2 regions of the Allobosea sp. RAF48 genome follow, and region 1 is predicted to be linked to the other one. Evidence: riboswitches for the same ligand, from Rfam matches in the RefSeq annotation. Region 1 holds a riboswitch; the other holds the start of a gene.

The links. A riboswitch is a leader RNA that binds a small molecule or an ion and turns the genes downstream of it on or off. The one in region 1 is predicted to bind cobalamin.
Region 2: it holds a riboswitch for cobalamin, as region 1 does, so the genes downstream of both, AB4Z10_RS25715 (TonB-dependent receptor plug domain-containing protein) here and AB4Z10_RS23180 (ABC transporter substrate-binding protein) in region 1, are expected to answer to the same signal.

What each region holds. Positions count from the first base shown of each region.
Region 1 covers NZ_JBFRDZ010000014.1:74,347-89,848, reverse strand. Annotated here, with positions in the region: gene AB4Z10_RS23205 (amino acid ABC transporter permease) at 1-157, opposite strand, end outside; gene AB4Z10_RS23200 (amino acid ABC transporter permease) at 154-816, opposite strand; gene AB4Z10_RS23195 (IclR family transcriptional regulator) at 958-1,740, shown strand; gene AB4Z10_RS23190 ((R)-mandelonitrile lyase) at 1,890-2,285, shown strand; gene AB4Z10_RS23185 (1-aminocyclopropane-1-carboxylate deaminase/D-cysteine desulfhydrase) at 2,312-3,313, shown strand; cobalamin riboswitch at 3,391-3,600, shown strand; gene AB4Z10_RS23180 (ABC transporter substrate-binding protein) at 3,874-4,905, shown strand; gene AB4Z10_RS23175 (FecCD family ABC transporter permease) at 4,902-5,945, shown strand; gene AB4Z10_RS23170 (ABC transporter ATP-binding protein) at 5,956-6,756, shown strand; gene AB4Z10_RS23165 (protein-tyrosine phosphatase family protein) at 6,844-7,359, opposite strand; gene AB4Z10_RS23160 (acetate/propionate family kinase) at 7,383-8,489, opposite strand; gene AB4Z10_RS23155 (bifunctional enoyl-CoA hydratase/phosphate acetyltransferase) at 8,486-9,433, opposite strand; gene AB4Z10_RS23150 (alpha/beta fold hydrolase) at 9,485-10,606, opposite strand; gene AB4Z10_RS23145 (heavy metal translocating P-type ATPase) at 10,690-12,582, opposite strand; gene AB4Z10_RS23140 (ABC transporter permease) at 12,619-13,752, opposite strand; gene rbbA (ribosome-associated ATPase/putative transporter RbbA) at 13,754-15,502, opposite strand, start outside.
Region 2 covers NZ_JBFRDZ010000018.1:18,326-33,827, forward strand. Annotated here, with positions in the region: gene AB4Z10_RS25695 (DUF6925 family protein) at 1-516, opposite strand, end outside; gene AB4Z10_RS25700 (ABC transporter ATP-binding protein) at 509-1,303, opposite strand; gene AB4Z10_RS25705 (FecCD family ABC transporter permease) at 1,303-2,313, opposite strand; gene AB4Z10_RS25710 (ABC transporter substrate-binding protein) at 2,310-3,158, opposite strand; gene AB4Z10_RS25715 (TonB-dependent receptor plug domain-containing protein) at 3,155-5,131, opposite strand; cobalamin riboswitch at 5,221-5,419, opposite strand; gene AB4Z10_RS25720 (TonB-dependent hemoglobin/transferrin/lactoferrin family receptor) at 5,864-8,110, shown strand; gene AB4Z10_RS25725 (ChuX/HutX family heme-like substrate-binding protein) at 8,198-8,950, shown strand; gene AB4Z10_RS25730 (ChaN family lipoprotein) at 8,934-9,830, shown strand; gene AB4Z10_RS25735 (ABC transporter ATP-binding protein/permease) at 9,827-11,557, shown strand; gene AB4Z10_RS25740 (LysR family transcriptional regulator) at 11,644-12,534, opposite strand; gene AB4Z10_RS25745 (carbon-nitrogen hydrolase family protein) at 12,620-13,579, shown strand; gene AB4Z10_RS25750 (histidine phosphatase family protein) at 13,750-14,487, opposite strand; gene AB4Z10_RS25755 (VanZ family protein) at 14,450-14,869, opposite strand; gene AB4Z10_RS25760 (hypothetical protein) at 15,233-15,502, opposite strand, start outside.

The DNA of each region.
Region 1 (15,502 bases):
AGAGCCAGCGCACTGGCGCGAAGGGCAGGATGCGGGCGATGGCGATGACGATGCCGATCAGCGAGGCGCCGATGAAGGCGGCGACGGTGAGCGCCAGCGTCCAGCGCGCTGCCGCCACCAGATACATCACATCGATGAGGCCGAATTCGCGGATCATCGCCTGCCGAATGCCCAGTAGTAGATGCCCGCGAACAGGCCGCGGAAGGCGAAGGCGAGCCCGAGATAGAGCACGCCGATGACGGTGTAGACCTCGAAGTCGCGGAAGGTGCGCGACTGCACGATCGAGGCCGCGTGGAAGAGGTCCTCGACCGAAATCTGCGAGACGACGCTGGTCGCCAGCATCAGCAGCACGAACTGGCTGGCGAGCGCCGGGAACATCGACTTCAGCGCCGGGAACATCACGACGTAGCGGAAGACCTGCAGCCCGGAGAGGCCGAGCGAACGGCCGGCCTCGACCTGCGCCTTCGGCACGGCCTCGAGCCCGGCGCGAACGATCTCGGTGGTGTAGGCGCCGAGATTGACGACGAGCGCGATGATCGCGGCGGTGAAGCCGTCGAGCCTCAGGCCAAAGCTGGGCAGGCCGAAGAAGATCAGGAAGAGCTGGACCAGCAGCGGCGTGTTGCGGATGATTTCGACATAGGTGCCGACCGCGCGGCGCAGCCAGGCCGGGCCATAGACGCGGGCCGCCGCGCAGGCGATGCCGATGACCAGACCGCCCACCATGGCCGCCGCCGACAGCATCAGCGTGACCCAGACACCGTCGAGGATCGATTCCCAGGCCGCGAAGACGTCGCGGAACTGCAGGCCGTATTTCATGCCCGGCCGCCTTGCGGCTCTGTCGCTGCGCTGCTCGAATGCGCGATATGATCAGGCCATCGCACCATCCGCCTCCCCTTTACGAGGAGGCTAGGTTCGTTTCTTATTTGATGTCAAGTTTCATATATGAAACAGGAAGACATGAGCGACCTGCCCGACTCCGAGAGCGGAGACAAAAGCACCTACGCGGCTCCCGCCCTGGAGAAGGGGCTCGACATCCTCGAGCTCCTCGCCGAGGTCGGCGAGCCGCTGTCGACGCGCGAGATCGCCGAGCGCCTCGCCCGCTCCAAGAGCGAGATCTTCCGCATGGTCTTCGTGCTGCAGCAGCGCGGCTATCTCGCCCGCGAGCCCGGCACCGACCGCCTCGGCCTGTCGCGGCGGCTGTTCGACCTGGGCATCCGCACGCCGGGCGGGCGCCAGCTCACCTCGATCGTGCTGCCGCTGATGGAGCGGTTCAGCGAGGAAAGCGGCATGGTCGCCCACCTGGTCGTGCTGAGCCGGGCCCAGACCGTCGTGCTCGCGACCACATCCGGCCATCTCGATGCCAGCGTCATCGTGCGCCCCGGCTATGGAAGGCCGGCGCTCGACGCCAATTCCGGCCTGCTCATCCTCGCCTTCCAGAGCGAGGCACGTCGCCGGCAATTGATGAAGGAGGCCTCCCAGGCCGACCGGGACAAACTGGAGAGCGACGAGACGCGCCGCATCCTGGCGGACATCCGCACGAGCGGGCATCGCGTCGCGCCGAGCCGCGACATCATGGCCGTGACCGACATCGCCTGCCCGGTGATCGGCCCGAGCGGCCATGCGGAAGCCGCGATCCTCGTGCCCTGCCTGCAGCGCCATGGCAGCGCCACCGACGAGGAGGCGATCCTGCTCGCACTCAAGGCCTCCTGCCGCGAGGCCGGTTCGCAGCTTTCGCTCTGAGGAACGCCTGATCGCGAGCGCCTCGCGACGGGCACGGAAGGCCTTGACGGTCACGGTTTTCGGGTGATCCCTCACGGTGAAGCGGCGCGGACGAGCTGTCACCGACAAACCCACCCGTCTGCCGAAGCTCAGACCATAAGGAGATCGTCATGGAGATCATGCGCGCGGGCTCGCGGCCGTCGGGGAAAGGGCCGGCCGACTGGTTCACCGGGTCGGTCCGGATCGATCCGCTCTTCAACCCGCACGCACCGGAACGTGTGCAGGGCGCGAGTGTGACCTTCGAGCCGGGAGCCCGGACGGCCTGGCATACGCATCCGCTCGGCCAGACGCTGATCGTCGTCAGCGGGGTCGGCCGGGTGCAGCGCTGGGGCGGGCCGATCGAGGAGATCCGGCCCGGCGACGTGGTCTGGTTCCCGCCCGGCGAGAAGCACTGGCACGGTGCCGGCCCGTCTACCGGGATGACCCATATCGCCGTCCAGGAGGCCAAGGACGGCAAGGTCGTGGATTGGCTGGAGCAGGTCTCCGACGGCCAGTATGGCGGCTGATAACCGCCTGACGAGAGCGACCGACGATGCCTGAGCTTTCCAGCCTCCTGCGGGAGCCGCGTCACGTTCTGCTCGAAACCGCCACGCCGCTCCAGAGATTGCGCCGTTTCGAGGCGAAACTCGGTCGACCCGGCATCTATGCCAAGCGCGACGATCTGATGCTGATCGCGCTCGGCGGCAACAAGCTGCGCAGCCTCGAATACTGGCTGGGCGCGGCGTTGGAGAAGGGGGCCGACATCCTTCTGGTCGGCGGCGGCGCCAGCTCCAATCTCTGCCGCCTGACAGCCGCGGCAGCCTCGCTGGTCGGGCTCGATTGCGTCGTCCTGCACAACGCGCCCGACACGCCGGAGAACCGCCAGGCCTCCTTCCTGAACCGGTTGTTCGGCGCCGAGCTGCGCTTCCTTGGCTCGGTCGATGAAAGCCAGCGCAATGCGGCGCTTGCGGAGGCGGCCGTGGACCTCGCGCGGCAGGGCCGCACGCCGTACATCGTCGGCGATTCCGTGCTGGGTGCGATGGGCTACGTCCGCGCCGCCTTGGAACTGCATGAGCAGTCGCAGCAGCAGGAGGCGCCGATCCGGCATGTCTTCCTCGCCGGCTCGATGGGGCCGACCGAAGCCGGCTTCATCTTCGGCAATGCCCTGCTCGGCCATCCCTTCCAGATCCATCTCGTCAGCGTCGAATACGAGCGGGACGAATTGGCCGGCCATGTCGGGCGGATCTATGAGGGCCTGCGGGAGCGGACGGGGCTCGATGTCGCCGCATGGGAGCAGGCACCGCCGCATTATCACATGGACCATCTCGGTGGCGGTTGGGGTGTCCCGACGCCCGCCTCGGAAGCCGCCATCCTGAGCTTTGCCCGCACCGAGGGCATCCTGATCGAGCACGTCTATACGGCGAAGACCTGCGCCGGCTTCCTCGAACAGCTCGCCAACGGAGGGATCCCGAGCAGCGAGCCCGCCTGTGTTCTCCATACGGGCGGCACCGCCGCGCTCTTCTCGCAATTCGGCCTGTTTCGAACGCTGAGCTAGAGCACGCGCGATCGGGTTCAAACCCGACCGGATCCGGCTCTGGCGCATGCCCGCTTGACGAGCCCCGGCACCGCTCTATGGTGCCGGTCGATCGAGGTTCTCCGGGTTTCGCCCGGAGCTAAGAGGGAATTCGGTGAGGCGCGTCCCGCGCCAATGCCGAGGCTGCCCCCGCAACTGTAAGCGGCGAGCCCTCCGTCCATCGTCCACTGGCGCCCTGCGCCGGGAAGGCCGGGCGGATCAGGCGTCGACCCGCGAGCCAGGAGACCTGCCGCGATCGCAAGGCGTCTTTCGGGCGGGGTGTTCCGGAGGGGTGCGCGTCGGCGGCCGGCTCCAGATCCGCGCCACCGGCCGTGTCCTGCGAAGCTCCCCCGCCCTCATCTCGGGGAGCGATGAATTCCATGTCGATGATCTTTGGCCGGTCCGCAGCGAAGGCCGCGGCACGCTTGACGCGGTCGCGTCGTGCGATCTATGAGAAATGCAACATTGTTACATTTCTTGGACCTCGCGCCGAAGCCTCCCGGTTTCGCCGACGCGGTGTCCAGCTCAGCCCGGTTGCCTCCATGCGTCCCGTCTTTTCGTTGCTGCCCGCCCTCTTCGCTGCCGCAGCCGGCGCTGCCCTGTTCACCGCGCCAGCCGCGGCCGGGCCGACGCAATATCCGCTGACGCTGGAGAATTGCGGGGAGACCATCACCTTCAACGCCGCACCCAAGCGGGTCGTCGCGATCGGCCAAACCCAGACGGAAATCCTCTATGCGCTCGGCCTCGGCGACCGGGTGGTCGGCACCGCCGTCTGGTTCTCGCCCGTCGCCAAGCCCTACGAGGCCGCCAACGCCAAGGTGAAGCGCCTGGCCGACAACGACCCGAGCTTCGAGGCCGTGGTCGGGCAGGAGCCCGATCTCGTCACCGCAATGTTCGAATGGCATGTCGGGCCGAACGGCATCGTCGGCAAGCGCGACCAGTTCCATAAGGTGAAGGTGCCGACTTATGTCTCGCCGACCGATTGCGTCGGCAAGGACAATTCCGGCCCCGGCGACGGTGTGCGCACGCAGATGTTCTCGATGGAACTGGTCTATCGCAACATCCGCGAATTCGGGCAGATCTTCGACGTCAGCGACCGCGCCGAGACGCTCGTCGCGGAACTGAAGGCTCGTGAGGACAAGGCGGTCGAGCAGATCGCAAAGCTGAAGGCGCAGGACGTCCCCGTCGTCGTCTGGTTCTCCAGCAAGGACATCAAGGGTGACGGATTCATGGCCGGCAGGAACGGCGTGCCTGCCTACATCCTGTCCAAGCTCGGGGCGCGCAACATCATCGCCACCAATGAGGAATGGCCGCTGGTCGGGTGGGAGAGCATCGCCGCCGCCAACCCGGCCGTGATCGTCACCGTGAAGATGGACCGGCGCCGCTTCCCGGCTGATGACATCGAGAAGAAGCTCGCATTCCTGAAGACCGACCCCGTCGCCAGCAAGCTCGACGCGGCGAAGAACAACCGCGTCGTGATCATCGACGTGGGTGCTACCCGTGCGGGGCTCGACACCGTCGACGGCATCGAGACGCTCGCCAAGGCGATCGCCAGCTTCGGCCTCGCGCCTTGAGCCACGCCGCCCACGGCCCGAACTGGCCGGCGCGGATCGGCCTCGCGCTCCTGTCGCTGCTGGCGCTCACCGTCTCGGTGGCGCTGGCGGTGACGATCGGCGAGATGGCGATCCCGTTCGACGTCGCGCTCAAGGCACTCGGCAACGGGCTGTTCGATCTCGGCCTGCCGGTGGGCGCGATCCAGCAGGGCGTCATCTTCGACTACCGCTTGAGCCGGGCGCTGATGGCGGGGCTGTGCGGCGGGGCGCTGGCGCTGTCGGGCGTGATCCTGCAGGCGCTGCTGCGCAATCCGCTGGCCGAGCCCTATATCCTCGGTATCTCGGCCGGCGCCTCCACCGGGGCTGTCGCAGTGCTGATCCTCGGCGTCGGCATCGGCGGCATGGCGGTGAGCCTCTCGACGGGCGCCTTCATCGGCGCCTGCGCCGCGCTTGCCGTCGTCGCGCTGCTCGCGGCGGGGACCGGCGGCGCAAGCGACCGCGTCATCCTCGCCGGCGTCGCCGCCTCACAGCTTTTCAACGCTGCCACCGCGACCATCGTGACGACGCTCGCCAGCGCCGAGCAGGCGCGCGGGGTGATGTTCTGGCTGCTCGGCAATTTCGGCGGCGTGCGCTGGCCGGACCTCTGGATCGCGACCCCCGTCGCCTTCATCGGCTTCGGTGTCTGCATGCTGCACGCCAAGGCGCTCGACGCCTTTGCCTTCGGCGCCGATGCCGCCGCCTCGCTGGGCGTGGCGGTAATGCGCGTGCGGATCGTCCTGTTCGCGACGACCGCCGTGATGACCGCGGCGATGGTCAGCATTGTCGGGACGATCGGCTTCGTCGGCCTCGTCATCCCGCATGCCGCACGCTTCCTCGTGGGTTCGGGGCATGCCCGGCTGCTGCCGGCCTGCCTCGTCATCGGCGCGATCTTCATGATCCTCGCCGACATCCTGTCGCGCGTGCTGGTGCCGCAGCAGATCCTGCCGATCGGCGTGGTCACAGCCCTGTTCGGGGCGCCCGCCTTCGCACTGATCCTCTATCGAGCCAGGAGGCCTGCGTGAGGAAGCCGGCATGACACTCGCGACCCATGACGTGCGCTGGGGTGCCGCCGGACGGATGATCGTCGACGGCGTGACGCTTCATGCCGCTCCCGGCCGCATCCTCGGCCTGATCGGCCCCAATGGCTCGGGAAAATCGAGCCTGCTCAGGCTGCTCTGCCGGCTGCGCAATGTGGCCGGCGGCGTGGTCACGCTCGACGCGCGCGACATCGCGAGCGTGCCGCGCCGCGAGCTGGCGCGCCGGCTCGCCTTCGTCGAGCAGCAGGCTACGACCGAGGTGCAGCTTTCCGTGTGCGACGTGGTGCGGCTCGGCCGGACGCCGCATCGCGCCGCACTCGCCTCCTGGGCCGCCGCGGACGAGGCCGCCGTCAATTCGGCGCTCGCGCGCGTCGGGCTTGCCGACAGGCACGACCAGCTCTGGCACACGCTGTCGGGCGGGGAGCGCCAGCGCGTGCATATCGCACGGGCGCTGGCGCAGGAGCCGAGCGAGTTGATCCTCGACGAACCGACGAACCATCTGGACATCCAGCATCAGCTCTCGATCCTGACGCTGATCCGGCGGCTCGGCATCACCTGCATCGTCGCGCTGCACGACCTCAACCTCGCCGCGCTGTTCTGCGACGAGATCGCACTCCTGCATCACGGCCGCCTGCTGGCGGCGGGCGCGCCGGAAACCGTGCTGACGGAAGCGACCATCCGCACCGTCTTCGGCGTAGCCGTGGCGATCAAGCCCGGACATGCGGGGCGCCGGCACATCGAATATCTCGTCGACCTCGATCGGGAGGAGCCGGGAGCAGGATCGCGGGCGCTCTAGATGCCGATCTGGCACGGAACCACGCCGCCGGCCCGGGCTTGACCCGGGATGACATGCGTTTCGATCAAAACGCAGCAAGCGCCCGGTTCAGGGGCCGGAATGCACCGCCTCCTCGGCATAGCGCGCGACCATCTGCTGCTGAACCTCCGTCTCCGGCCCCGAGCCGGCGGCGGCTACGGCCGCAACGGCCTCCGTACCGCTCAGGCCGAGCGCGACCAGGATGCAGGTCGCGACCATCCCGGTCCGGCCGATGCCGGCTGCACAGTGAACGAACAGCTCCCTCCCCGCATTCAGGTCCCGAGCGGCCTCCTCGGCAAGAGCCTTCAGGCCGCCGCCATCGTCGGGAACGCCGAAATCACCGATCGGAAAGCGCGTGACGGGAATGCCGAGATCGGATTGCCGCGCGGCGTAGTCCGGCGACTTCAGCCTGATCTCTTCCGCGGGCGTCAGGCAGATGATGCGGGTGATCCCTTGCTGCGTCAGGTCAGCGAGGTCATCCGCCAGCGGCCTCAGCCGGCCCGGCATCGGCCCGAGCCAGAGCGCGCCGGCGATCCCGGCCGGCAGATCGACGCGTCGGATGAAGCCTGTTCGGGTGCTGATCATCCCAGCCTCCCTCGTTCTATCGTTCAGGCGAGCAGCGCCTTCGCCTGAACGGCCATGACCCTCTCCTCATTAGCCGGGATCACCAGAACCTTGAAATCGCCGAGGAAGGTGAGTCTATCGAGGATCGCGTTGCGAATGGGTGCGGCATGCTCCCCGATGCCGCCGGTGAAGACCAGCCCGTCGATGCCGCCCATCGCCGCCGCCATTGCCGCGCTGAACTGCGCGACCTTCAGCGCAAAATAATCCAGGGCGAAACGCGCGCGGGGATCGTCGCTGTTGAGCAGCGTCTCGACATCGTTCGAGAGGCCGGACAGGCCGAGCAGGCCCGAGCGCTCATAGAGCGCGGTCGAAACCTCTTCAGCGCTCATGCCCAGACCCTGGAACATGTAGAGCACCGCGCCAGCGTCGAGCGCGCCGCAACGCGTGCCCATCGGCAGCCCGTCGAGCGTCGTCATCCCCATGGTCGTGTCGATGCTGCGGCCACCCCGAATGGCGCAGAGGCTCGCACCGTTGCCGAGATGGGCAGCGACGACGCGGCCGGCATGGAGATCGAGATGCCGCTCGGCCAGCACCATCTCCAGCCATTGATAGGACAGGCCGTGGAAGCCGTAGCGGCGGATGCCCTTGTCGCGCAGCCCCTGTTCAAGCGCGAAATTGTGGGTCAGCGCATCGTGCCGGGCGTGAAAGGCCGTATCGAAGCAAGCGATATTGGGCACTTCGCCCATCAGGCGCCGGGCTGCGGCCACCGCAGCGAGATTGTGCGGCTGATGCAGCGGCGCCAGCGGAGCGAGTGCTTCGAGCGCGGCAAAGACCTCGGGCGTCACCACGACGGGGTCGGCATAGTTTTCGCCGCCATGGACGATGCGGTGTGCGACGGCCTTCATCCGCCAGCCATCGTCATGGCGGTCGACAAAGGCGAGGACAGCGGAGAGCGCCGTGTTGTGATCGCAGGCCTGCGGCAGCGCGATGCGCTCGCGCGGACCATCCGCGAGGCTCGCATCCAGGACCGGTTCCGGCTCGCCGAGGCGCACCGCCTTGCCGCGGGCAAGCACGCTGAGGTCGTCGCTGCGGAAGACCTGGAACTTGAGGCTGGAGGAGCCGGCGTTGAGGACAAGAATGGTGTCGATCACTTGATCCGCCCCGTACGCCGCGCATCAGCCAGAAGAACCGCCAGGACGCAGGAGAGCAGGCGCGCCCGCAGATTGTCGGCCCGGCTCGTCAGAATGATCGGCACCCGCGCGCCGAGCACGATCCCGGCGGCATCGGCGCCGCCGAGGAAGGTGAGTTGCTTGGCGAGCATGTTGCCGGCTTCGATCTCGGGCACGATCAGGATGTCGGCATGCCCCGCCACCAGCGAGACGATGCCCTTCTCCTTCGCGGCCGCAGCGCTGATCGCGTTGTCGAAGGCGAGCGGCCCATCGACGATGGCATCGGTGATCTGGCCGCGATCGGCCATCTTCGAGAGGGCGGCGGCATCGAGCGTGGCGCACATGCGCGGGTTGACGGTCTCGACGGCCGCGAGCACCGCCACCTTGGGCAATTCGTCGACGCCGTTCAGCGCGACATGCCAGAGATTGACGGCGTTCTGGACGATGTCGGCCTTGGTCGCGAGGTCGGGCGAGATGTTCACCGCCGCGTCGGTGATGATGAAGGGCTTGGGATAGCTCTCGATATGCATCACGAAGGCATGGGAGATGCGCCGCTCGGTCCGCAGGCCGGAGTCGGCGTGCACGACTGCGCCCAGCAGTTCGTCGGTGTGCAGCGAGCCCTTCATCAGGGCTTCGAGCTCGCCGGCGGCAGCCAGCGAGACGGCCTTCACCGCCGCCTCATGGCTGTGCTCGGTGTCGACCAGCTCCCAAGGCGAGATGTCGACGCGGGCTTCCAGCGCGGCGGCGCGGATACGCTCCGCGGGGCCTATCAGAACCGGATCGATCAACTGCTCGGCGACGGCGTCCGCGACGGCCTCGATCACATTGGCCTTGACGGGATGAACCACCCCGGTCCGCACAGCTGGAAGATCCTCGCAGCGGCCGAGCGCGAGCTGGAAATATTCGGAAGCGGACAGCGTCGTCATGGCGCGAGGGGCTCCAGGGCGGGGTTTCGGGAAGCGGACCGTGCGGGCGGCTCAGCCCTGCAAGGCGATCCAGCGGGCGATACCGGGCCAGGTTTCGGCGAGCGTCTTGCGGCCCATGAACAGGCCGATATGGCCGCCGGGCACCAATTTCTTCTCGATCTTCTTCTTCGGCGTGCCGACGAGGTCTTCCGCCGCGAAGACCTGCTCGCTGGTGGTGATGTCGTCCTCGGCACCGGCGAGGAGATAGACCGGGCAAGCGACGTCCGTCAGGCTCAGGCGCCGGCCGAGGCCGACGAACTCGCCCTTGGCGAAGCGATTCTCCTTGAAGATCTGCTCGATGGCCTGGAGGTAGTAGGCGCCGGGCAGGTCGAGCGGGTTCTCGTACCAGGCCGCGAAGGTCTCGGTACGGTCGAGATAGTTCTTGTCGGCGATGTTCTGGTAGAGCCGCACGTACTTGTCGACGTAATGCTCGTCGGGGTGCATGTTCTTCCAGCCGGCGAGCATAAAGCGCCCCGGCATCAGGCCCCGGCCCGTCCGGACCATGGCGCGGTAGCTCTTCAGCGGCATGGCCTTCGCCATGCGCTTGATCGGCCCATCGCCGGCATCCGCGTCGATCGGAGAGCCAGCCAGGACCAGCGACTTGACCTTGTGCGGGAAGCGGGAGGCCAGCATCGCGCTGAGCCAGCCGCCCTGGCAGAGGCCAACCAGATGCACGACGCCGCCGAGATCGTCGATCGCGGCGTTGAGCTCGGCCAGATAGGTGTCGATGCTGAAGTAGCGCATCTCCTGCGTCGCCGGCTTCCAGTCGGTGACAAGGACATGGTCGTGACCATTCGCGAGCATCGTCTCGACGAGGCTCTGGCCCTTGTCGTAGTCGGCGATGGTCGCGCTATGTCCGGCGTAGGGCGCGTCGATCACGACGGGTATACCCCCGGATTCCGGCTTGCCGAATTCGCGTAGCCGCATCGTCGGCAGGTCGAGGCGCACCGTGTTCGGCGTCGCCCAGTCCGGCGGCGGCGGGCGGGTGATCTTCACCGCCTCGGAGAGAAAATCGAGATTGTGCTCGGTCAGGCGCAGGGCGGCGTCGACAGGCCAGAACCAGGGCAGGCTGAGTTCGTCGGGGCCACTCGTCGGCTGGCGAGATGTCTCTACTGCGTTTCGGCTCGTGGCCATGGTCGAAACACCCGCATTGTCGATTGCGCCCGGAAGGTAGACAGCCGATCTTGCCGAGGCAACCGCGACAGCCTTGCGACAGGTCAAACCCCGTCTGCGATGCGCGGCGCCCGCGCAACCTCCAAAGTCCGGCCCCGCGCCATCGGGCCGACGAGCGTGCGCAAGGCGTTGACGATGACCGCGATGTCGATGCCCTGCTGCAGGAACGCGCCGACGACGGGCGGAATGTAGCCGAAGGCGGCGAAGACCATGGCGACCCCGGACAGGCCGAGGCCGACGACGATGCTCTGCTGCGCGATCGCCCGAGTCCGCTGCGCGATCACGACCGCTTCCGCGACCCGGTCGATCCTGTCGACGAGGATCACCACGTCGGCCGCTTCGGAGGAGGCCGTCGCACCCCGGGCGCCCATCGCCACGCCGACATCCGCAGCGGCCAGCGCCGGCGCGTCGTTCAAGCCGTCGCCGACCATCATCGTCGGCTGACGAGCCTTCTCCGCCGCGATGGCAGCGACCTTCTCGGCGGGGCTGCACTCGGCCTTGACGTCGTCGATAGCGAGGTGAGCGGCAACCTCCGCCGCCGTACCGGCATCGTCGCCCGTCACCATCAGGATGCGATTGACCCCGGCACCATGCAGGCGGTCCAGCGTCTCGCGCGCGTCGGGCCGCACCGCATCCGCCATGGCGAGGAAACCGGCGAATTGCCCATCGAGGGTGACAAAGACGGCAAGAGCAGCGGCGCCGTCGAGGCCCGCTTGTGCCGTCCGCGCCCAACTCGGGAGGGGCTCATCTCCCAGGACGAGATTGCGCGAGCCGGCGCGGACATGCCTGCCATCCACGACGCCTTCAAGGCCCGAGCCCCGATATTCGCGCACCTCGGTGGGCTGGGACAGGGGCAGCGCCTTCTGGCGCGCCAGCGCGACCAGGGTCTCGGCGAGCACATGATGCGATGCCTGCTCGAGCGAGGCGACGAGACGGAGGATTTCGTCCGCCTTGATCTCCGGAGCCGACTCCAACGCGACCAGCCGGGCGCCGCCCTCGGTCAGGGTTCCCGTCTTGTCGAAGATCGCCGTGCGAACCTGCCCGAGCGCCTCGATCGCTGAGCTGCCCTTCATCAGGATTCCGGCACGGGCAGCGCGGGAGACGCCGCCGATGAAGGCGACCGGCGCCGCCAGGATCAGCGGGCAAGGCGTGGCGACGACGAGAACGGCGAGGGCGCGGATCGGATCGTCGGACAGCCACCAGGCCAGGCCGGCAACGATCAGGGTCGCGGGCAGCAGCAGCAGCGCGAAGCGATCGGCCATGCGGATGAAGGGGGCCTTCGCGGTCTGCGCCGCCTCGACCATCCGGACGATGCCGGCATAGGTGCTCTCATGCGCCGCCGCCGAAGCGCGGTAGCGGAACGCCTCGCCGGCATTGACGGTGCCGCTGCGCAGCGCCTCGCCCTTCGCCTTCGCCTCGGGCAGCGGCTCGCCGGTGACGGCGGATTCGTCCAGCCGCGCCGCGGCATCGAGAAGCTCACCATCCACCGGCAGCATCTCGCCGGCCCGCACCAGCAGTTCGTCGCCAACCGCCACGTCCTCCGCAGCGATATCGACGAGTCCGCCGGCGTCCTGACGGTGGGCGATGCGCGGCGTCCGGTCCCGCAGCGAGCGGAGCTCGCGCTCGGCCTTGCCGCGGGCATAGTCCTCCAGCAGGTTGCCGCCGGAATACATCATGGCGACGACCGCGCCGGCCAGCGGCTCGCCCATCGCGATGGAGGCGACCATCGCGACAAGCGCGATCGCATCCACGCCGAGCCGTCCGGCCAGCATGTCGCGGAGCATCGAGACCGCCAGCGCCACGGCGACGGGGATCGTCGCCGCCGTCCAGATCAGGTCCGGCGACCATGCGCCGCCGACGCGGCCAGCGATCAATCCAGCGACGGCCCCTGCCAATGCTATGGCGAACAGGCTCAGATGGACGACCATCTCACGCATCGGCGCCGCTCCCGTTCCGCCTCTGCCCGGTATGTCTCAAGCGAAGATCACCTTGCGGAACCGGGCGAGCGCGAAGGCGAAATAGGCCGCGCCGATCGCGATGATCTTGGCAATCTCCGGCCAGACGACGTCGAACCCCGCTCCGCGATAGAGCACGCCCTGGGAGAAGGAAACGAAATGCGGCGTCGGGCTGAAGGTCTGCATGATCCATTGCAGCCAGACCGGCATGCTCTCCATCGGCGTAGTCGCACCCGAGAGCAACTGCGTGACCACGAAGACCGGGATGGCCAGCAGGCCGAACTGCCCCATCGTCGTCGCCAGCGTGCCGAGCAGGATGCCGAGCGCCGCGACGGAAAAGGCGTAGACCGCCGTCCCCATCACGAAGAGCAGAAGCGAGCCGGCGATCGGGACGCCGAGCGCCCATTCGACGATGAAGACGAGCGATGCGACCGCCGCGACCAGGATGACGAGGGCATTCGCCACCATCTTGGCGAGCATGATCTCGACCGGCGTGACCGGCATCACCAGAAGATGCTCGACCGTGCCCTGCTCGCGCTCGCGGATCAGCGCCGCGCCGGTCAGCACGATCGTCAGCAGCGTGACATTGTTGAGGATCTGCATGACCGAGCTGAACCAGCCGGAATCCAGGTTGGGATTGAAGCGCGCCCGCACCACCAGATTGATCGGCATCGATGTGGTGGTCTCGCGCCCGGCCTGCCGGTTCGCGATCTCCTGGGCGATGATCTGCTGGATATAGACCGCGCCGTTGCCCGCCTGGGTCATCGCGGTGGCGTCGATATTGAGCTGCAGCGTCGCCTGCCGCCCCGCCTGCAGGTCCGCCTGGAACTTGGGCGGGATCTCCAGCACGAAGACCAGGCGGCCGGAATTCATCTCGGCGTCGATCTCGTTGGCCGCGATGCGCTTGGAGACCTTGAACAGTGGCGGGCCGAAGGCCCCCAGCAGCGTGCGCGAGAACTCGGACTGGTCCTCGTCGACGATGCCGATGGTCAGGTCGCGCGCCTCGAGCTTCACGCCGGTGGCGACCGTGTAGACCGCGATGCTGAAGGTGTAGACCACCAGCACCAGCATGATCGGGTCGGCCCGGAGGCTACGCAGCTCCTTCACGATGAGGCGCAGGATGTTCTGGAGATGGATGACGAGCGCGGACATCTCAGGCTTCCTGCTTGCGTAGCGCCAGCTGCGCAACGACGAGGAACAGCAGGAAGAAGAAGGCCAGCATCACGAGGTTGGGCCAGAGCTCTGCGGCTCCCAACCCTTTGGTGAACACGCCGACGCTGACCGGCTGGTACCAGGCCGGCGGAAGGGTCATGCCGATGAGACGGCCGCCGCCCGAGAGCGAGGCGACCGGCACCATCAGGCCGGAAAAATTGACCGCAGGGATGATCGACAGGATCGCCGTGGCGAACACGGCCGATACCTGCGTGCGTGTGAAGCTGGAGATGAGCTGGCCGAAGCCCGTCGTGGCGGAAACATAGAGCAGGGTTGCCAGCACCAGCACCCAGACGGAGCCCTTGATCGGCACCTCGAAGACGGTCAACGCGATCACGACCAGCATGACGAAGCTGGCCATTGCGACGGCGATATAGGGCAGCTGCTTGCCGAACAGGAACTCGAAGCGGCTGATCGGGGTCGAGCGGAAATTGGCGATCGAGCCGGTTTCCTTTTCGCGGACGACGCCGATCGCCGACATGATCGCCGGAATGAGGATCAGCATCAGCATGATAACGCTCGGCACCATCGCATTGGCGCTCTTGAAGTCCTGGTTGTAGCGGAAGCGGGTCTCGATCGTGACGGGCGACGGCGCATGGCTCGACGCCGACTGGGCAGCCGCAAACCCCTGCGCATATTGCGCCGCCAAGCCCGTCACATAGCCGCGGGTAGTCTCGGCCCGGAAGGGCATGGCGCCGTCGAGCCAGACCGAGAGTTCAGGCGTCCGCCCGGCCATCAGATCGCGACCGAAGGAGGGGGGGATCTCGATCGCGAGTTGAAGCTCGCCGCTTTTCAGGCGCCGGTCCAGCTCCGCCTCGGAACGGATCGGCGGCTGCTCGTCGAAATAGCGCGAGCTGGAGAAAGCCTCGACCAGTTGCCGGCTTTCCATCGAGCCGTCCTGGTCGAAAGCCGCGAACTTCAGGTTCTCGACGTCGAAGGAGATGCCGAAGCCGAAGGCCAGCATCAGGAGCAACGGCCCGAGGAAGGCGAAGCTCAACCGGATCGGGTCCCGCAACAACTCCATCGTCTCGCGACGGGTGCAGGCCCAGAGCCGGCGCGGATCGAAGCGGCGGGCCGGTGGCGCCGGCAGGGCCGCGGCCGCCGGGATGACCGCGGCCTCCGCTGGCGCCTCCTCGATGCCGGCAGCTTCCTTGAGGTAGGCGATGAAGGCCTCTTCCAGCGTGTCGGCACCGCGCTTCTGCACCAGCTCCTGCGGCGTGCCGACAGCGAGCACCTTGCCGGCATGCATGAAGGAGATGCGATCGCAGCGCTCCGCTTCGTTCATGAAATGCGTGGAGAGGAAGATGGTGACGCCGTCGTCGCGCGAGAGATCGATCAGCGTGCGCCAGAACGCGTCGCGCGCGATCGGATCGACGCCCGAGGTCGGCTCGTCGAGGATCAGCATGGCCGGTCGATGCAGGACGGCGACGGCAAGCTGCAGACGCTGGCGGATGCCGAGCGGCAGGCTGTCGGGCCGCTCGTCGGCGACGTTCTCAAGGTCGAAGCGGGTCAGAAGCTCGGCGATCCGGACCGGGATCTCTGCCGGTGGCAGATGATAGAGCTCGGCGTGCAGCACGAGGTTCTGCCGCACCGTGAGCTCGCTGTAGAGCGAGAAAGCCTGGGACATGTAGCCGACATGGCGCCGCGTCTCCATGTCGTCGGCCGCCAGCGGCTGGCCGAACAGCTTCGC
Region 2 (15,502 bases), on a different contig from region 1:
AACTCGATGCGGCCCGGCTGCGATGATCGCCGGCATGGCGGGGTTGCCGGGCCCGAACAGCGAGCGACCTGCCTGGGCGCGCAGCAGCGTGAGCAGTTCCGGATCGTCCGTGCGGATGCAGATATCGGCCTGTAGTGTGCCGAGCCCCATATCGAACAGGATACCGGCGGTATCCTCGGCGCGTAGCGCGTCCGTGTCCGGGCCAAGCTCGGTCAGGACGGTGCGCCTGTGCATCGAGCAGGCGTCCTCCGGCAGGCACAGCGCAAGGCGATGGCTCCAGCTCGTGCCGACGGCGCTCTCCGAGGCGAACAGGCGGGTGTCGTCGAGCCGCCCGAAGCCGATGCCGCCGCGCTCCGTCACCGCGGCAAGCCGGTGCGGTTCGTCCGTGATCGCGACCGCCTCCCCAGCATCGCGCATGAACTCGGCGATGGCGCCGAAGGTGCCGAGGTTCCATTGGCTCGAAGGGGCACCGAGATGCTCGCGCAGAACGGCGCGGATGGTGGCGCTGTCAGACATCGTGGGATCGTCCTTGGTTCTGTGCCCGCCAGGGCAGGAGGAAAGGCTCGCCGTCATGGTTGCCGCGCAGCCCCTCGACGCCGAACACACTGCCAAGGCTGGCTTCGTCGAGGACCGTTTCTGGCGCGCCTTCGGCCACAAGCCTGCCTTGATCGAGCAAGGCGAGCCGGTCGCAGAAACGGGTGGCGAGGGTAAGATCGTGCAGCACCACGACGACGCCCGCGCCACGGCGTGCGGTCCGGCGCAGGAGCTCGATCACGTCCAGCTGGTGCAGCGGGTCGAGGCCGGCGAGCGGTTCGTCGGCGAGGAGATGGGGCGCCTCTACCGCCAGCGCGCGAGCCAGCAGGACCCGCCGGCGTTCGCCGCCCGAAAGCGTGCCCACCGTGCGGTCGCCGAAGCCGGCCACGTCGCAATGGGTCAGCGCGGTGGCGATCGCCCTGCGGTCCGTTTCGGTCAGGCTACCGAAAGGACGGCGATGCGGCAGGCGGCCGAGACCGACCACGGCCTCGACCGAGAGTGGCCAGGAGGTATCGCCGCCTTGCGCCAGGAAGGAGACCTGCCGTGCGAGCGCCTGCCGGCCCAGCGTGCACGCCTTCTCGCCGTCATAGCGGACCGTGCCGCTTGCAGGGGCGAGCAGGCCCGCCATCACCCGCAGCAGGGTCGTCTTGCCGGCGCCGTTCGGGCCGACGAGGCCCAGAAGTTCGCCTCGTTGCAAGGCGAGGTCGATGTTCTGAAGGATCGTCTTGCCGCCGAGCGCGACCGCGATGTCGTGAGCTTCGATGGCCATCACGCCTCCCGCCGCATGCGATTGACGAGGCTGAAGAGGAAGGGCGCGCCGATCAGCGCCGTGACCACGCCGAGCTTCAGCTCCGGCCGGATCGGCGTGAGCCGAAGCGCAATGTCGGCCAGCAGCACGAGGATGGCGCCGCCGAAGCCGCTGACGAGCAGCAGCCGGCCGGGGCGGTTGTCGACGAGCGGGCGCAGCAGATGCGGCACGACGAGGCCGACGAAGCCGACTGCGCCGGTGACCGCGACCGCACTGCCGACGGCAAGCGCCGTGCCGCCGATCAGGCGAACACGCAGCCAGGTCAGATCGAATCCCAGGCTCGCGGCAGTATCCTCGCCCAGCGTCAGCGCATCGAGAGCCGGTGCCGTCGAGAGCAGCAGCGCCCAGCCGATGAGCATCAGCGGTAGAGCAAGCAGGACATGGTTCAGGCTGCGGTCGGCGAGCGAGCCCATCAGCCAGAACACGATCTCCAGCGCCGCATAGGGGTTTGGCGCGAGGTTGAGCGCGAGGGAGGTTGCAGCCCCCGCGAAGGCATTGAGGGCGACGCCAGCGAGGATCAGCGTCGTCGTGCCGGCCCCGCGGCCGAGCAGGACGAATAGCACCAGCGTAGCGAAGATGGCGCCGGCGATGCCACCGAGCGGCAGCGCGAGCGACAGGCTGGCCGAAAGCCCGCTGTAGAAGGCGAGGACGGAGCCGAAGGCGGCCGCGCTGGAAATCCCGACCACGCCGGGCTCGGCCAGCGGATTGCGCAGCAGCCCCTGCATCGCCGCACCGGACAGACCCAGACTGAATCCGACGAGCGCGCCGAGGATGGCGCGTGGCAGGCGCAGCTCGGTCAGCACGAGCGCCGGCAGGGTCGGGCGCCCCGCCAGCCAATCGCGGATCGCCGCGCCGAGATCGAGCCGCGCATAGCCGACGGCCATCGAGAGAGCGAAGACGGCGACCGTCACCGCAGCGAGCAGCGCGATCAGGATCGGCAGGGAAGGCGGCTTGATGGAGGAGGATTTCATCGCTTCCCTCCGGCCGCCTTGGCCAGCAATTCGATGGCGTCGAGCACGCTCGGCCCGGCGCAGGCCCAGAGTCGCGAGGGCAGGGCGACGAGCCTGAGGCGCGCGCCGAGCTTTCCGATCACGGGGTGGTGCAGCACTTCATGGGCGAGAGAGGGCGGCCCGTCCCGAGTGTCGTTGAGGATCAGCATCTCGGCGCCGCTCAGCGCCACCGTCTCCAGCGCGATCTGGCCGTAGCTGTCGATGCCGAGCTCGGCGGCGATGTTGTCGAGGCCGGCCAGCGTCAGGATCTCGTCGACCAGCGAGCCACGCCCGACCGTGAAGCCGTTCGGCCTGAGCACGATGGCGCGACGGCGCTCGTGCGGGCGTTTCGCGGCCAGCCCGGCGAGCCGTGCATCGATGTCGGCGATCAGCGCCGTGCCACGCTCCTCCTCCCCGACCAGCGCCGCCATCTGCCCGATCTGGTCGCGCATCTCGGCGATGTTCCGCGGCACGCCGAATTCGCGCACCTCCATGCCGACGCGCTTGAGCAGGGCCACGGTCGAGCGGGTGGTATAGGCGCCGGCGATGACGAGGTCGGGCTGGCTGGCGAGGACCTGCTCGACGAGGCCGTGATTGACGCCGACCGCGCGCGCCGCTTCCGCCATATTGGCGCTGCGTGGATCGCGCGAGAGCCAGGTGACGGAAGCGATGCGTTCGGGCTCGGCGAGGCGCAGGACGAGTTCATCCGTGCACATGTTGAGCGAGACGATCCGCGTCGGCTTCGCCCCGGCGGCCGGCGCGGCGCCGACAGCCATGGCGACGAAGGCCGCCATGGCGAAGGCATGATTGGCGCGGCGCGGTTTCATCCGCCGATGGCCACCTTGATGCCGCCGAAGGCGCCGAAGCCGGGAACCAGGAAGCCGACCGGATTTTCCCAGCGCTTGTCGAACAGGTTGTCGATCCGCCCGAACACGGTGACCTTGTCGGTCGCCTTGTATTCGGCGGCGAGATTGACCAGCGTCGCGCCCTTCGCGTTCAGCCGGGAGACGGAGAAGTCGCGATTGCCGTCCACCCAGGAGCCGACATAGAGCAGCGTCGCCGAGAGGGTGAGCTTGTCGGTCGGCGTCCACGTCGCGGTCGCGCTTGCCTTGTGTCGCGGCCGGCGCAGCAGCTCCTGCCGCGCGATCTCGTCCTTGGCGAGGGTGAAGGTGTAGTCGGCCCGGATGCGGAACTGCGGCGACACCTCCAGCGCGGCGAAGGCCTCGACGCCCTTCGTCCTGGCCTTTCCGACATTCGCGTAGGAATCGAAGGTGGCGTTGGTAACGATCAGGTTGTCGATGTCGTTCTGGAACCAGGTCGCACCGAATTGCAGCTTCCGGTCGAAAAGCGGCTGCTCGAAGCCGGCATCCCAGCCGCGGCTCTCTTCCGGCCGTAGGTTCGGATTGCCATGGAAGTTGAAGCCGGGGCGATAGTCGACGAAGAGCTCGTTGAGCGTCGGCGCCTTGAAACCGGTGCCGTAGCTCGCCTTCAGTTTCGTCTCCGTGCCGGGAATGATGATGGCCGGCGCGATGCGGTAAGTGGTGTGGCCGCCGTAGCTGTCGTCGTCGTCGCGGCGGATGTTGGCCACGAGGAAGAAACGGTCCTCGAGATTGCCCTGGTACTCGAGGAAGCCGGCCTTGTTGCCGTTGGAGGCGACGAGGCTGGTGGTGTCGAGCCGCTCGCGCTCGTATTGCAAGCCCATGAGCAGATTGTGGCCCTTGGCGATCTCGAGATTGCCGCGCCAGTCTAGCTTGGTGCGCTCGCCCAGATTCTCGTTGGGCAGGCCGAGAATGCCGGTCGTGCCGTTGGCCGTCCGCGTCGCCCGGTCCTGGTTGGTGTAGGAGACGCCGAAGGTGTTGACGAAGCGCCCGCCGAACGGATCCCACACAACCTCGCCGCGGGTGAAGGCCTGGGCGTAGTTCTGCACCGAGCGATAGGGCGCAGGCCGGCTCGGGAAGCCGGTGTCGCTGGTGAATCGCAACTGCCCGTCCTGATAGCGGCCGACCCAGTTCAGCGTCAGCGTGTCACTGAGCGCGACGCCGACACGGCCGGAATAGCTGTAGTTGTCGAAGGCGTTGGGGTTGATGCGCCGGCCCGGCGGGACGAGGTTCGGCGGCGTCACAGGGGTCGAGTCCGAGCGGAAGTGGGCCACGTTGAAGGCGTAGTTGAAGCGGTCGTTGCCGCCGCCGAAGCCGGCCGACTGGTTGAAGGTGCCGTGGGAGCCGGCTTCGATGCGCGCGGTCGCCTTTGGTGGACCCTCGCCGCGCTCTGTCGTGATCGAGATCACGCCGCCGAGGGCGTTGGCGCCGTAGAGGCCGCTCTGCGGGCCGCGCAGCACCTCGATGCGCTCGATATCGTCGGTCAGCATCGAGCCGAAATCGAAGGAGCGGTTGGGCGTCGAGGGGTCGTGGGCCTCGATGCCGTCGATCAGCACCTTGACGTGGTTCGAGTTGGTGCCGCGCATGAAGACCGACGTCTGGCCGCCCGGCCCGCCCGTCTGCACGATGTTGAGGCCGGGCACGGTGGCGAGCGCCTGCGGCAGGGTGCGGCGCTGCTGCTGCTCGATGTCCTTCGCCGTGATGACAGTGACCGAGCTTGCGATCTCGCGGGCCGGCGTCGGCGTGCCGGTGGCGCTGACGACGATCTCGTCGAGGGCGAGAGGGCCGGCGTCACTTTGCGCCAGGGCAGGGACAGAGCAGGCGAGGGCGAGCAGGGAGGCGGACAGCAGCAGGCGGCCGCGTCCTGCGGCCGGGAAGAAGACGTTCACGATGGAGACCTCGGGCGTTGACGTCAGTGGCACGTCACCGCGAACGCGATCTCCCATCGGCCGCGCGAGAGGCGGCAAACAGTCAAATCAGCGATCGGCGCACCCCGTCCGAACGTGTTCGCGTGTGACCACGGCTGACGGCAGGTCTCCTGGCTCGCGGGTCGGTGCCTTTGCGCCGCCTTCCCAGGTCCGAGGCCCCAGTGGCGTATGGCGAAAGGCTCGCCGCTTACAGTTGCGGGGGCAGCCGCGGCATGGGGCAAAACTCCGCCCGCACCGCGTTCCCTTTTGATCCCGTGAGGGAACCGTCGCGGCGAGGATTAGGGCGAAAAAGTGGCGGCGTCAAACCGCGCCGATCGCGCAGCCTCATGCGACCGCGGGATACGCTTGGTCTCGGAGTGTGCTCCAGGGGCGGCGGCCGCGAGATGCCAAGCCAAGCTTCGCCCGCCCGTCCAGCCGGGCGAACGCTGAGCTTTCTGGCCGGCTTCTGGCGCTCAGATGGCCCGTTTTGGGGCGTATCAGCGGCACGCATTGGCCTGCGGCGGAGAGATGGGTCAGGTTCAATCGATTGCGTGCGAATAACGAATTAAATTCAGATCAAGATGGTTCTGAATCATTGTTATAATTCCAATTTACCCATTATATTACTCGGATATCAATTTAGATCTGAATGTATTGTATTTATAATCGACAATTTGTGTTCAAATGTTGGTTGCGAATCTCTTCTTTCAGAAATAACTCGTCCCGAATTCAACCCGGGACGAAATTATGAATAATAATTCTAAGCTATATATTGCTGTATATTTCCTGTCTTCCACCGCATTGACGGGCGCGTATGCCCAGTCGGCGCCGGTTGCTCCGGGCGGTGCCGAACCGATTGCCCTCGACCAGATCACCGTGACGGCGACCCGCAGCGAAAAGCAGGCTCTCGACGTGCCCGGGACCGTCAACGTCATCACGCGGCAGGACATGGAACAGCGGATCACCCGCGATACCCAGGACCTCGTGCGCTACGAGCCCGGCGTGATCGTCAACCGCCAGACCACGGCGACCGATCCCTTCGGCAACTATGGCGGCTTCACCATCCGCGGCGTCGGCGGCAACCGCGTGCAGATGCAGGTCGACGGTTCGCGCGTGATCGAGCGCATCACCGACGGCAACCGCGACTTCGTCGACCTGCCTTTCCTCAAGAGCGTCGAGATCGTGCGCGGCCCGGGCACGGTGCTGTGGGGCGCCGATGCGCTGGGCGGCATCGTCGCCTATCGCACGCTCGATCCGCAGGACCTGCTGAAGGGCCGCGCCGACAAGCCCTGGGCGGTGAAGCTCGACACCAGCTACGACAGCCTGGACCGCTCCTTCGTCAAGACCGGCATCGGCGCCTACAGCTTCTCGCCCGCCCTCGAAGCGATCATCGGCGTGAGCCAGCGCAACGCGCAGGAAGCCAAGCTCGGCAATGCCCGCGCCGATGGCGGCCGCTGGGGCTGCCCGGTGCCAACCCTGCGCTTCCTCGGCTGCAATCTGCTCAACCCGCTCGATACCGAGGTCTGGAACGCTTTCGGCAAGATCGTATTCAAGCCGACGCCCGATCACACCTTCAAGCTGACCGGCGAATACTTCGACAGCGAATCCACTGTGAACCAGCTCTACAACTACAACGTCTTGAGCCTGGGCATCCGCAACGGACCGAACATTCGCGATCAGATCAAGTCGCGCAAGCGCCTGGCGCTCGAGCATGAGTGGAATGTCGGCGCAAGCTTCCTCGACTCGCTGCGCTGGCAAGCCTCTTTCACACCCCAGAGCCGCACCTTCATCACCAACAACCTGCAGACGCTCGCCAATGGTCAGCAGCGCTTCACGCGCGGCCTGCTCGACTATACCGAGCAATTCTCGCAGCTCGACGTCCAGGCGAAGTCGAGCTTCGCGCTGGGGTTGAGCTTCCACCGCCTGACCTACGGCTTCCAGGGCGACGTCACGCGCACCGACTATGAGCGGCGCGACGATGTTAGAAACCTGACCACCGGTGTGACGACGACCGCGATCGCTGGCGGCTTCAACTTCGCCAATGCGACGACGACGCGGGCCGACATCTATCTCCAGGACGAGATCGAGCTCCTGAACGGGCGCTGGACGATCACGCCCGGCGTCCGCTACGCGAACTACAACATCGATCCGCGCGTCGGCCCCGGCTATGTCATCGTGCCCGGAAAAGCGCCGCGCGAGCTCGACTCGCACCGGCTCATCCCGCAGGTCGGCACGATCTTCAAGCTCGACGAGACCTATTCGCTCTATGCCCGCTACGCCCAGGGCTTCAAGATGCCGACGGCGCAGCAGCTCTACACCTCGCTGCCCTTCGGCACGCAGAACCTGATCCCGAATCCGGATCTGCGGCCTGAAATGGTCACATCCTATGAGGCGGGCGTGCGCGGACGCTTCGCCGATGGCTGGTTCTCGATCGGCGTCTTCCATGCCGACTACAAGGACTTCATCCAGGAGCTCTACGAGGTGCCCGGGACGACCGACATCACCTCGCGCAACCTGGCGCGGGTAAAAATCTCCGGCATCGAGGCCTCGGCCGAGTGGCGCTTCCAGGAGCGCTGGGTCACCCATCTGGCGCTGAGCTATCAATACGGCCAGCAGCGGAAGCAGCAGGGCGCGCTCGAAGTCCCCTATAATGTCAGCCCACTGAAGGCGGTGACGGGCCTGAAGTACCTGATGCCGGAATACGGACTGGAAGCCGAGGTGATCGGCACCTTCGCGGCCGGCGCGACGCGCGCCGACGCACCCACCACGTTCAAGCCCGGCGGCTATTCGGTGTTTGACGCCTATCTGAACTGGAAGCCGACCAGCTTCCTGACCCTTCGTGCCGGCGTCCAGAACATCTTCGACAAGCGCTACTTCGCCGACGTCCTGAACTACGACAAGGTCGCAAGCTTGAGCGTCGCGGCCGCCAACCCGCTCGAACTGCAGACCGCGCCGGGGCGCATATTCAAGCTCTCTGCGTCTGCAGAGTTCTGACCCTCGATTGAGATGCCTCGCCCGAAGGCGCGGCGGATCGGCGGCGCTCCCGGCGAGACCCGGGCGCCGCCTCATTTGGAGACCACGATGACCCAAGAGACCAATCCACGCGAACGGCTCACGCGCGCGCCGTCCGAAATCCTTAAGAGCTTGCCCGCCATGGGGCGGGTCATGCTGAGCACCCGCTCCGGCGGCGCCACGCATGAGCGTATGGGCGAGGTCGAGGCGGTCGCGATCGAAGGGAACGAAGCCAGGCTTTCGGGCGCGTTGCACGACAGCCGCATCGACCTGACGGCGGTCGTGCGCATCGTCGCCGACCGGACCAGCAAGATGCGCGAGCGTGTGCTGCCGCGCCTGGAATGTCAGGATGCCAATGGCGAGACCCTGTTCAGCCTGATCGGCCTCGACGGGCTGGAGCCGTTCGACAAGGCGTTGGCAGCCTTCGGCGCAGGCGAGCCTCTGGAGCCGGCCATGCGCGAGGCGCCCGGCGCAGGCGGCGCGGCCGACATACCCGCGGACGATCTCGGCGCCCGGAGCTTCGCGGCCATCCTCGACAGCGGCGAGACCATCGCCATCGACATCGAGCGGCCCGGCCTGTTCCAGCACTGGGAAGCCGTGCTGCCCGAGCCGAAGCCGGCGATGGGCTTCGTCAACATCATGCAGCCCGACTTTCACCTCCATCTCAGGGCCGGTGCCGTCGCGAGCTGGCAGCGCAGCGAAAGCGGCGGAACCGTCACGCTCCAGGCCCTCGACAGCGAAGGCAAGCCTTTCGGTCTCGTCCTGAGGGGGCCCGCCGCAGCCTTCGCCAAGGTCCCGGAAAGCCATGCCGCTCGCAGCTGAATGGGAGGGCAGGGGCGGGCGTCATGCACATCCGCGCGCGAGCTGGCTCTGCCCGGAAACGGGCGGCCCGCTGCCGCACGGCGAACTGATGCAGGCGATGGCGCGCAAGCGCGTCGTCCTGCTCGGCGAGACGCATGACGTCGCCGAGATCCATCGCTGGCAGCTGCATGTTACAGCGGTCCTGCACATGCTGCGGCCGGCGCTCGCCGTTGGCTTCGAGATGTTTCCGCTGCGCATCCAGCCGATCCTCGACGCCTGGGTCGATGGCGCAATGGACACCGCGACCTTTATCGAGCGCAGCGAATGGACACAGGTCTGGGGTTTCGATCCGGAGCTCTACCTGCCACTCTTCCATTTCTGCCGGCAGCAGCGCGTGAAGATGCTGGCCCTGAACTGCCACCGGCCGCTGGTGACGCGCGTCGGTCAGCTGGGCTGGGAGGCCATCCCCGTCGAGGAGCGCGACGGCGTCACCCCGGCGGCGCCTGCGACCGAGGCTTATCGCGACTACCTCGCCGCAATCACCGGCCGCTTCGCCGGGCCCGATCGGCCGGAAGCGATGGCGCCGGAACGCTTCGACCGTTTCGTCCGTGCGCAGCAATGTTGGGACCGCGCCTTCGCCTGCCGCATCGCCGATCATCTGGCCGAGGCGACGGACGATCCGCTGGTCATCGGCATCATCGGCCGGGGCCATCTCGAATACGGGCATGGTACGCCGCATCAGCTCCGCGATCTCGGCATCGAGGATGTCGCGGTGCTGCTGCCGACGAGCGAGGCCGAGCACGATGCCGCGGCCCTGCGGGGCATCGCCGACGCCGTGTTCCGCCTCGACATGCCGGAGCCGCCGCAATCGCGGCGCGCCCTGCCGCGAGCCGCATCATGAGGGCCGTCCTTTCCCAGATCGCCTGGCTGACGCGTCTGTGCATCGCCGGCCCCGGCGGCAGGGTCGGCGCGCTCTATTTCGGGCTGATTTTCGGGCTGGGGTTGGCCGGCGTGCAGGTCGGCGTGCGGCTCATCTCGTGGACGGCGGATTTCTACAACGCCTTGCAGAAGCTCGATGTCGATGGCGCCTTGCGGCAAGTGGGAATCTTCTTCGGGCTCATCGCGATCAGCGTCGCGCTGCATCTCAGCAGCACCTATCTGCGCAAGATGCTGCAGATCCGCTGGCGGCGCACCCTGACCGAGGCTGCGCTTGACCGCTGGCTTACCGGCAAGGCCTTCTGGCATTTGCGGGAGCGCACCGACCACGGGCTCGACAATCCCGACCAGCGCATCGCCGAAGATTGCCGCATCTTCGTTGACAAGCTGACCAGCGAAGGGCTCGAACTTGCCACCAATATCGTCGCGCTCGTCACCTATCTCGGGATCCTGTGGTCGCTTTCGACCTTCCCGCTTGCGCTCAGCGCTCTGGGCTTTTCCGTCGAGATCCCCCGCTACATGGTCTGGGCAGCGCCGCTCTATGTCGCGATCGCCAGCGGGATCACCCATCTCCTTGGCCGGCCGCTCAAGGCGCTTTCCGTCGAGCAGCAGCGCCGCGAGGCGGATTTCCGCTTCGCGCTGGTCAGGCTGCGCGAGCATGTCGAGGCGGTGGCGCTGGCCGATGGCGAGCCGGCAGAGCGACGCCTGATGCGCGAGCGCTTCGCCGCGATCGTCCAGAACTGGCGCAGCCTCGCCAATCGCGACCTGATCCTGGGCCTGTTCACCCGACCCTATTTCCAGACCGTGCTGCGCATTCGTCTATTCCTGGCGCTGCCGGCCTATCTCGCCGGGCGTGTCACTTTCGGCGGGCTGATGCAGATCGGCTCGGCCTTCCAGAACGTCGTGACGACGCTCTCCTGGTTCGTATTCTCCTATCGCGACCTCACCGAGCTCGCCGCGGCAGCCAGCCGCCTGTCGCATTTCATCAGGGTGGCGGAGGCGGAAGCCGCGCCGGCGCTGCGCCCGAGCCTGCACACCACGGCGGATGCGAGGCTGAGGCTTCGGGACATCGCGCTCGAGACGCCAGCCGGGCGCCGGTTGACGCCGTGGCCGGAGCTGACGCTGGAAGCGGGGCGCAATTACTGGCTCTCGGCTCCCTCCGGCCACGGCAAGAGCACCCTGGCGAAGGCGATGGCCGGGCTGTGGCGTCACGGCGAGGGGCGGATCGAACGGCCGGAAGGGCGAATCCTCGTGCTGCCGCAGCAACCCTATCTCCCGCTCGGCGACCTGCGCACAGCTCTGTCCTACCCCCAGCCGCCTGGCGCGATCGGCGACGAAGCACTGCGGCAGGCGCTCGGATCCGTCGGGCTCGAAGGGCTGTGGTCCTTTGACGATCAGGGTTGGGCCGATGCCAGGCGCGGGTTCTCCGGCGGCGAACGGCAGCGCTTCGCTCTGGCGCGCGCCTTGCTGCAGCGGCCAGACTGGCTGGTGCTGGACGAGGCCACGAGCGCGCTTGATCTGGCCGGCGAGAAGCAGGTGCTGGAGGCCGTCCGCGCGGCCCTACCGGGCGTGACCGTGATCGCGATCGCCCATCGTGAGCCGGCGGGCCTCGGCGATATCGAACGAATCTCGCTGCCCGGCCTTGCTTCGGCCGGCAATCCGATGTCCCGGCTCGCGCCGCTGCCGGCCTGAGGCTGCTGCCGGGACGCGCGAGCTGGTCCGATCGGCCCGGTCAAAAAGCTACCGAATGCGCGAGACCGTCCGGAAGCAGGGCGCAATCAACTGGCGCGCTCCGTCCGTTCCACCATATCGGCGAAAGCGAGCGCGACGGGACCGAGCGCGTCGCGCGGCTTGGTCAGCAGATGCAGCGTGCGGCGGACGTTCGGCCGCAGGCCGAGAACCTGTATGCCATGGCGGTCCGCCGGCAGGGCGAGCTCGGGCATGATCGTCAGCCCCAGACCTCCGCGCACCATGCTCGCCAGGGTCGCGTTGTCGCGTACGAGACAGACGATCTCGGGGTTGCTTCCGGCCAAGGCCAGGAGCTCCTGGATCAGCGTCTCGCAGCCACCACCCGACAGCAGCATGCGCTGCCCGTCGAGCTCCTTCAGCGCAACCTCGCGCCGATTGGCGAAGGCGTGGCCGTCCGGAACGACGACGACATAGTCGTCCTGGACAACCGCGCGGGACGAGAGGCTCGCATGGGTCCGGCTGGTCACGCCGATCTCGGCCACGTCGGACAGGACCCAGCTCGTCACCTCCGGATCCGTGCCTTCATGGAGTATCACGGTGATGCCCGGGTGCTCGCTGCGCAGGCGCCGCATCCAGTCCGGCAGCAGTTGCACGGCGGCGCTCTGCACGACGCCGACGCGCAGGATGCCGGTCAGGCTTCGAGAACCAGCGGCGGCTGCCGCGCCGGTCGCGAGGCGTTCAAGAGCGGCCAGTGCGGTTCTCACTTCGGCCAAAGCCTCGCCCCCCGCAGCGGTCGGCGTTGCGCCATCGCGGCCTCCCCGTACGAGGAGCGGGACGCCCAGGCTCTTTTCCAGCGCCGCGACGGCCTGGCTGACGGCTGACTGGGACAGGCAGAGCTGGCTTGCTGCGGCCGTGAAGCCGCCCCGCTCGGCAACGGCGCGAAAGCAGCGGAGCTGCGTCAGAGTGATATTAGCTAACATGATAGATGGATTTCAGAACGATTAATTGGACTGATGTTGATCCGGTTCGGTAGTTGACGCAACCGAAACGCTGCGGACGGGCATCATGACGAACAGAGACGGGTTGACGGTGGGGTTGGCGCAGATCGCCCCGATCTGGCTGGACCGCGATGCGACTTTGGCAAAGATCGAGCAATGGGTCGAGCGGGCGGCCCTGGCGGGCTGCGGCTTCGTTGTCTTCGGAGAAGCCCTGGTGCCGGGCTATCCCTTCTGGATCGAGCATACGGACGGCGCGCGCTTCGAATCCTCCCTGCAGAAGGAAATCCACGCGCACTATCTCGATCAGGCGGTGCAGCTCGAAGCGGGACATCTCGACGGGGTGCGGGCGGCGGCGGCCCGGCTCGGCATCGCCGTCATGCTGGGCGCGATCGAGCGTCCGGCCGACAGAGGTGGGCACAGCGTCTATTGCTCGCGTGTTCACATCGGCGCCGACGGCAAGGTCGCCTCGGTCCATCGCAAGCTGATGCCGACCTATGAGGAGCGGTTGAGCTGGGCGCCCGGCGATGGGCACGGTCTCTGCGTTCACCCCGTGGGCCCTTTCACGGTCGGAGGGCTGAACTGCTACGAGAACTGGATGCCGCTGTCCCGGGCGGCGCTCTATGCGCAGGGCGAGGACCTGCATGTGGCCCTTTGGCCCGGCAATCGCCGCAACACACAGGATACGACTCGCTTCCTCGCCCGGGAGGGGCGCAGCTATGTGCTGGCCGTGTCGGGGCTGATGCGGCGAGCGGATGTGCCCTCGGACAGTCCGGCGGCCGCGATGCTGGAGCGGGGCTGCCCCGACTGGCTGGCCGACGGTGGATCCTGCATTGCCGGCCCCGACGGCGATTGGGTGGTGGAGCCCGTGACGGGGCGCGAGGAACTGCTGGTGGCGCAGCTCGACCACCGCCTGGTGCGCCGGGAACGCCAGAACTTCGATCAGGCGGGGCATTATGCTCGACCGGATGTGACGCGCCTGGTCGTCGATCGGCGGCGCCAGAGTCTCGTTTCGTTCGAGGACGCGTGACATTATCCCCCCGCAATCCATCGCCATGCACCTAAAACTGTTGGAGCGGCGAAGTTCGGGAGCACGAGAACTGAGGGCTTTGAAGGACGAAAGAGCCGAGGGTTGCCTGATGGAAATGCTCGATTTCACGCGCATGCTCTTGGCAGCCAATGTCGCTCGTCAGGCGGTGTCTAGCCCCCAGTGCAGGCTTCGCTCGCGCCGTCCAGGCCCTGAATGCCGTGCTTGAAAAGCGCCTGTGTCGCGGAGCCATCCCGGACGATCCGGACGACATAGATGCTGTCGAAATCGTTGCCCGGCCATTTTTCGACCTGGCGAGGATCGCCGCCGTGGTGGTCAAGGAGGTTGCGAGCCAGCTTGACCAACTGCTTGTGTTCCCACGCGATCAGCAAAGTCGCGCTTCTATAGTCAGGGGATTGCAGCGCCTTTTCGAGCTTGTCGATCTCCTTGTAGCCGAACTGCGTCTCGACCGGCACCCCGGTCGCCTTGGAGAGAGGCGCGACAGTCTCCAGGGGGCGCAGATATCGATATTTGATTCCCTCGTCCTTCTTCTGCCGCTCGGGATCGGGAGCGAAGATCGCGTCGAAGCGGCCGAATTGCTTTGCAAGGACCGGCGGCAGGGCGTTCGCGCGGCTCAATCCGCGGCAGTCGAGCCGGCCCAATCCGCCCTTCGGCTTTTCGCCGTGCCGGATCAACACGATCGTTTGCGTCACAGGCGCCGCGCAGGCGTAGCCGCCGCCTGCTCCGCCAAACGCGAGCACCGCCAGGATGGTTGCCGATCTCGGGCCATGTCCTCTGCTGCGTTGCATCGCGATAAAAGTCTCCTGTGATGCCCATCGGGCCGATCGAGATTGTATCCATTCGACGAGGAGTTCACCGCGGCAACCCAAAGCAGCGCAATGCGCGCTCACACAGCATCGCCAAGCAGGCTCCGGTCACCGCGCCAATCGCCTTGACGATGGCATCATGCGGTCGGCCATGGCGGGTTGCCTCGAGTGTTTGAAGCCATTCGAGCCCGAACGCGATGAGAACGATGGCGCTCAAAACGACCAAGCGCTTTCGCGGATAAGCAAAAATCAATAATGCGCTTGCCGCGAAATACGCCAGAAGGCGTTCGCTATCGGGCTGAAGTCCGGGGATGTGCGGGCGCAGCTCGATCGGGGACAGCGTGGCGAAGACGATCGCTGCGAGAGCAATCCAGCCCAGGATGAGCGCTGCCTGACGGAATCTTTCGAGGAAGGGCGGCAAGGCGGAAGCCCGAAAGTCAGCCAGAATGCGGGACAGGGAACGCAAACGCTTCGCCGAGGCTCAATTCCACTGTCCTCGGACGGAAAATGTACTTCCTTGCACTGGCAGGGGGCAGGGGGCTTTGCGCTCCTCGCTCAGCTTTACCGGTTGGGAGCATCAACTTCGTCGTTTCCCGCACGATCGACCTGCCCCTGCTGCCGCCAGGCCAAGTTCTGACAAATGAAATTCTGAAGGAAAATGGGTCCATTGTTGGACCAAGGCGCAAATTTGCTGTTCAAGAGATTCGGCAGGTGGTCGGCATGCGAAATGCTGGCTGCGCGGTGCGGGGCGGAACGCCGGCTCACAGAGGCTTGGGCAACCGGCACCACGACCTCATCGGCCCGAGTCCAGGTCGCTCCATCGAGGAGATCAGGCGCCTTTGCCGCCGGGCTCCTGCGTTGCCGCTGTGATGGCCTCGATGAGCCGCTGGCGATTATCGAGCACGAAGGCGATGAAGATATCCTGCCCGACGATAGACTTCAGCATGGCCGGCAGCAGGCCGTAGAGCCTTAGGGCGAGATCGCGCATGGCGGCATCGTCGTTGACGAGATCGGACGCCTTCTGTCCCGCGAAGTCTTTCAGGAGATGCTCGTTCTGGCTCACCAGCGAGACGATTTCCGCTTCAATTTTCTCTTTGAC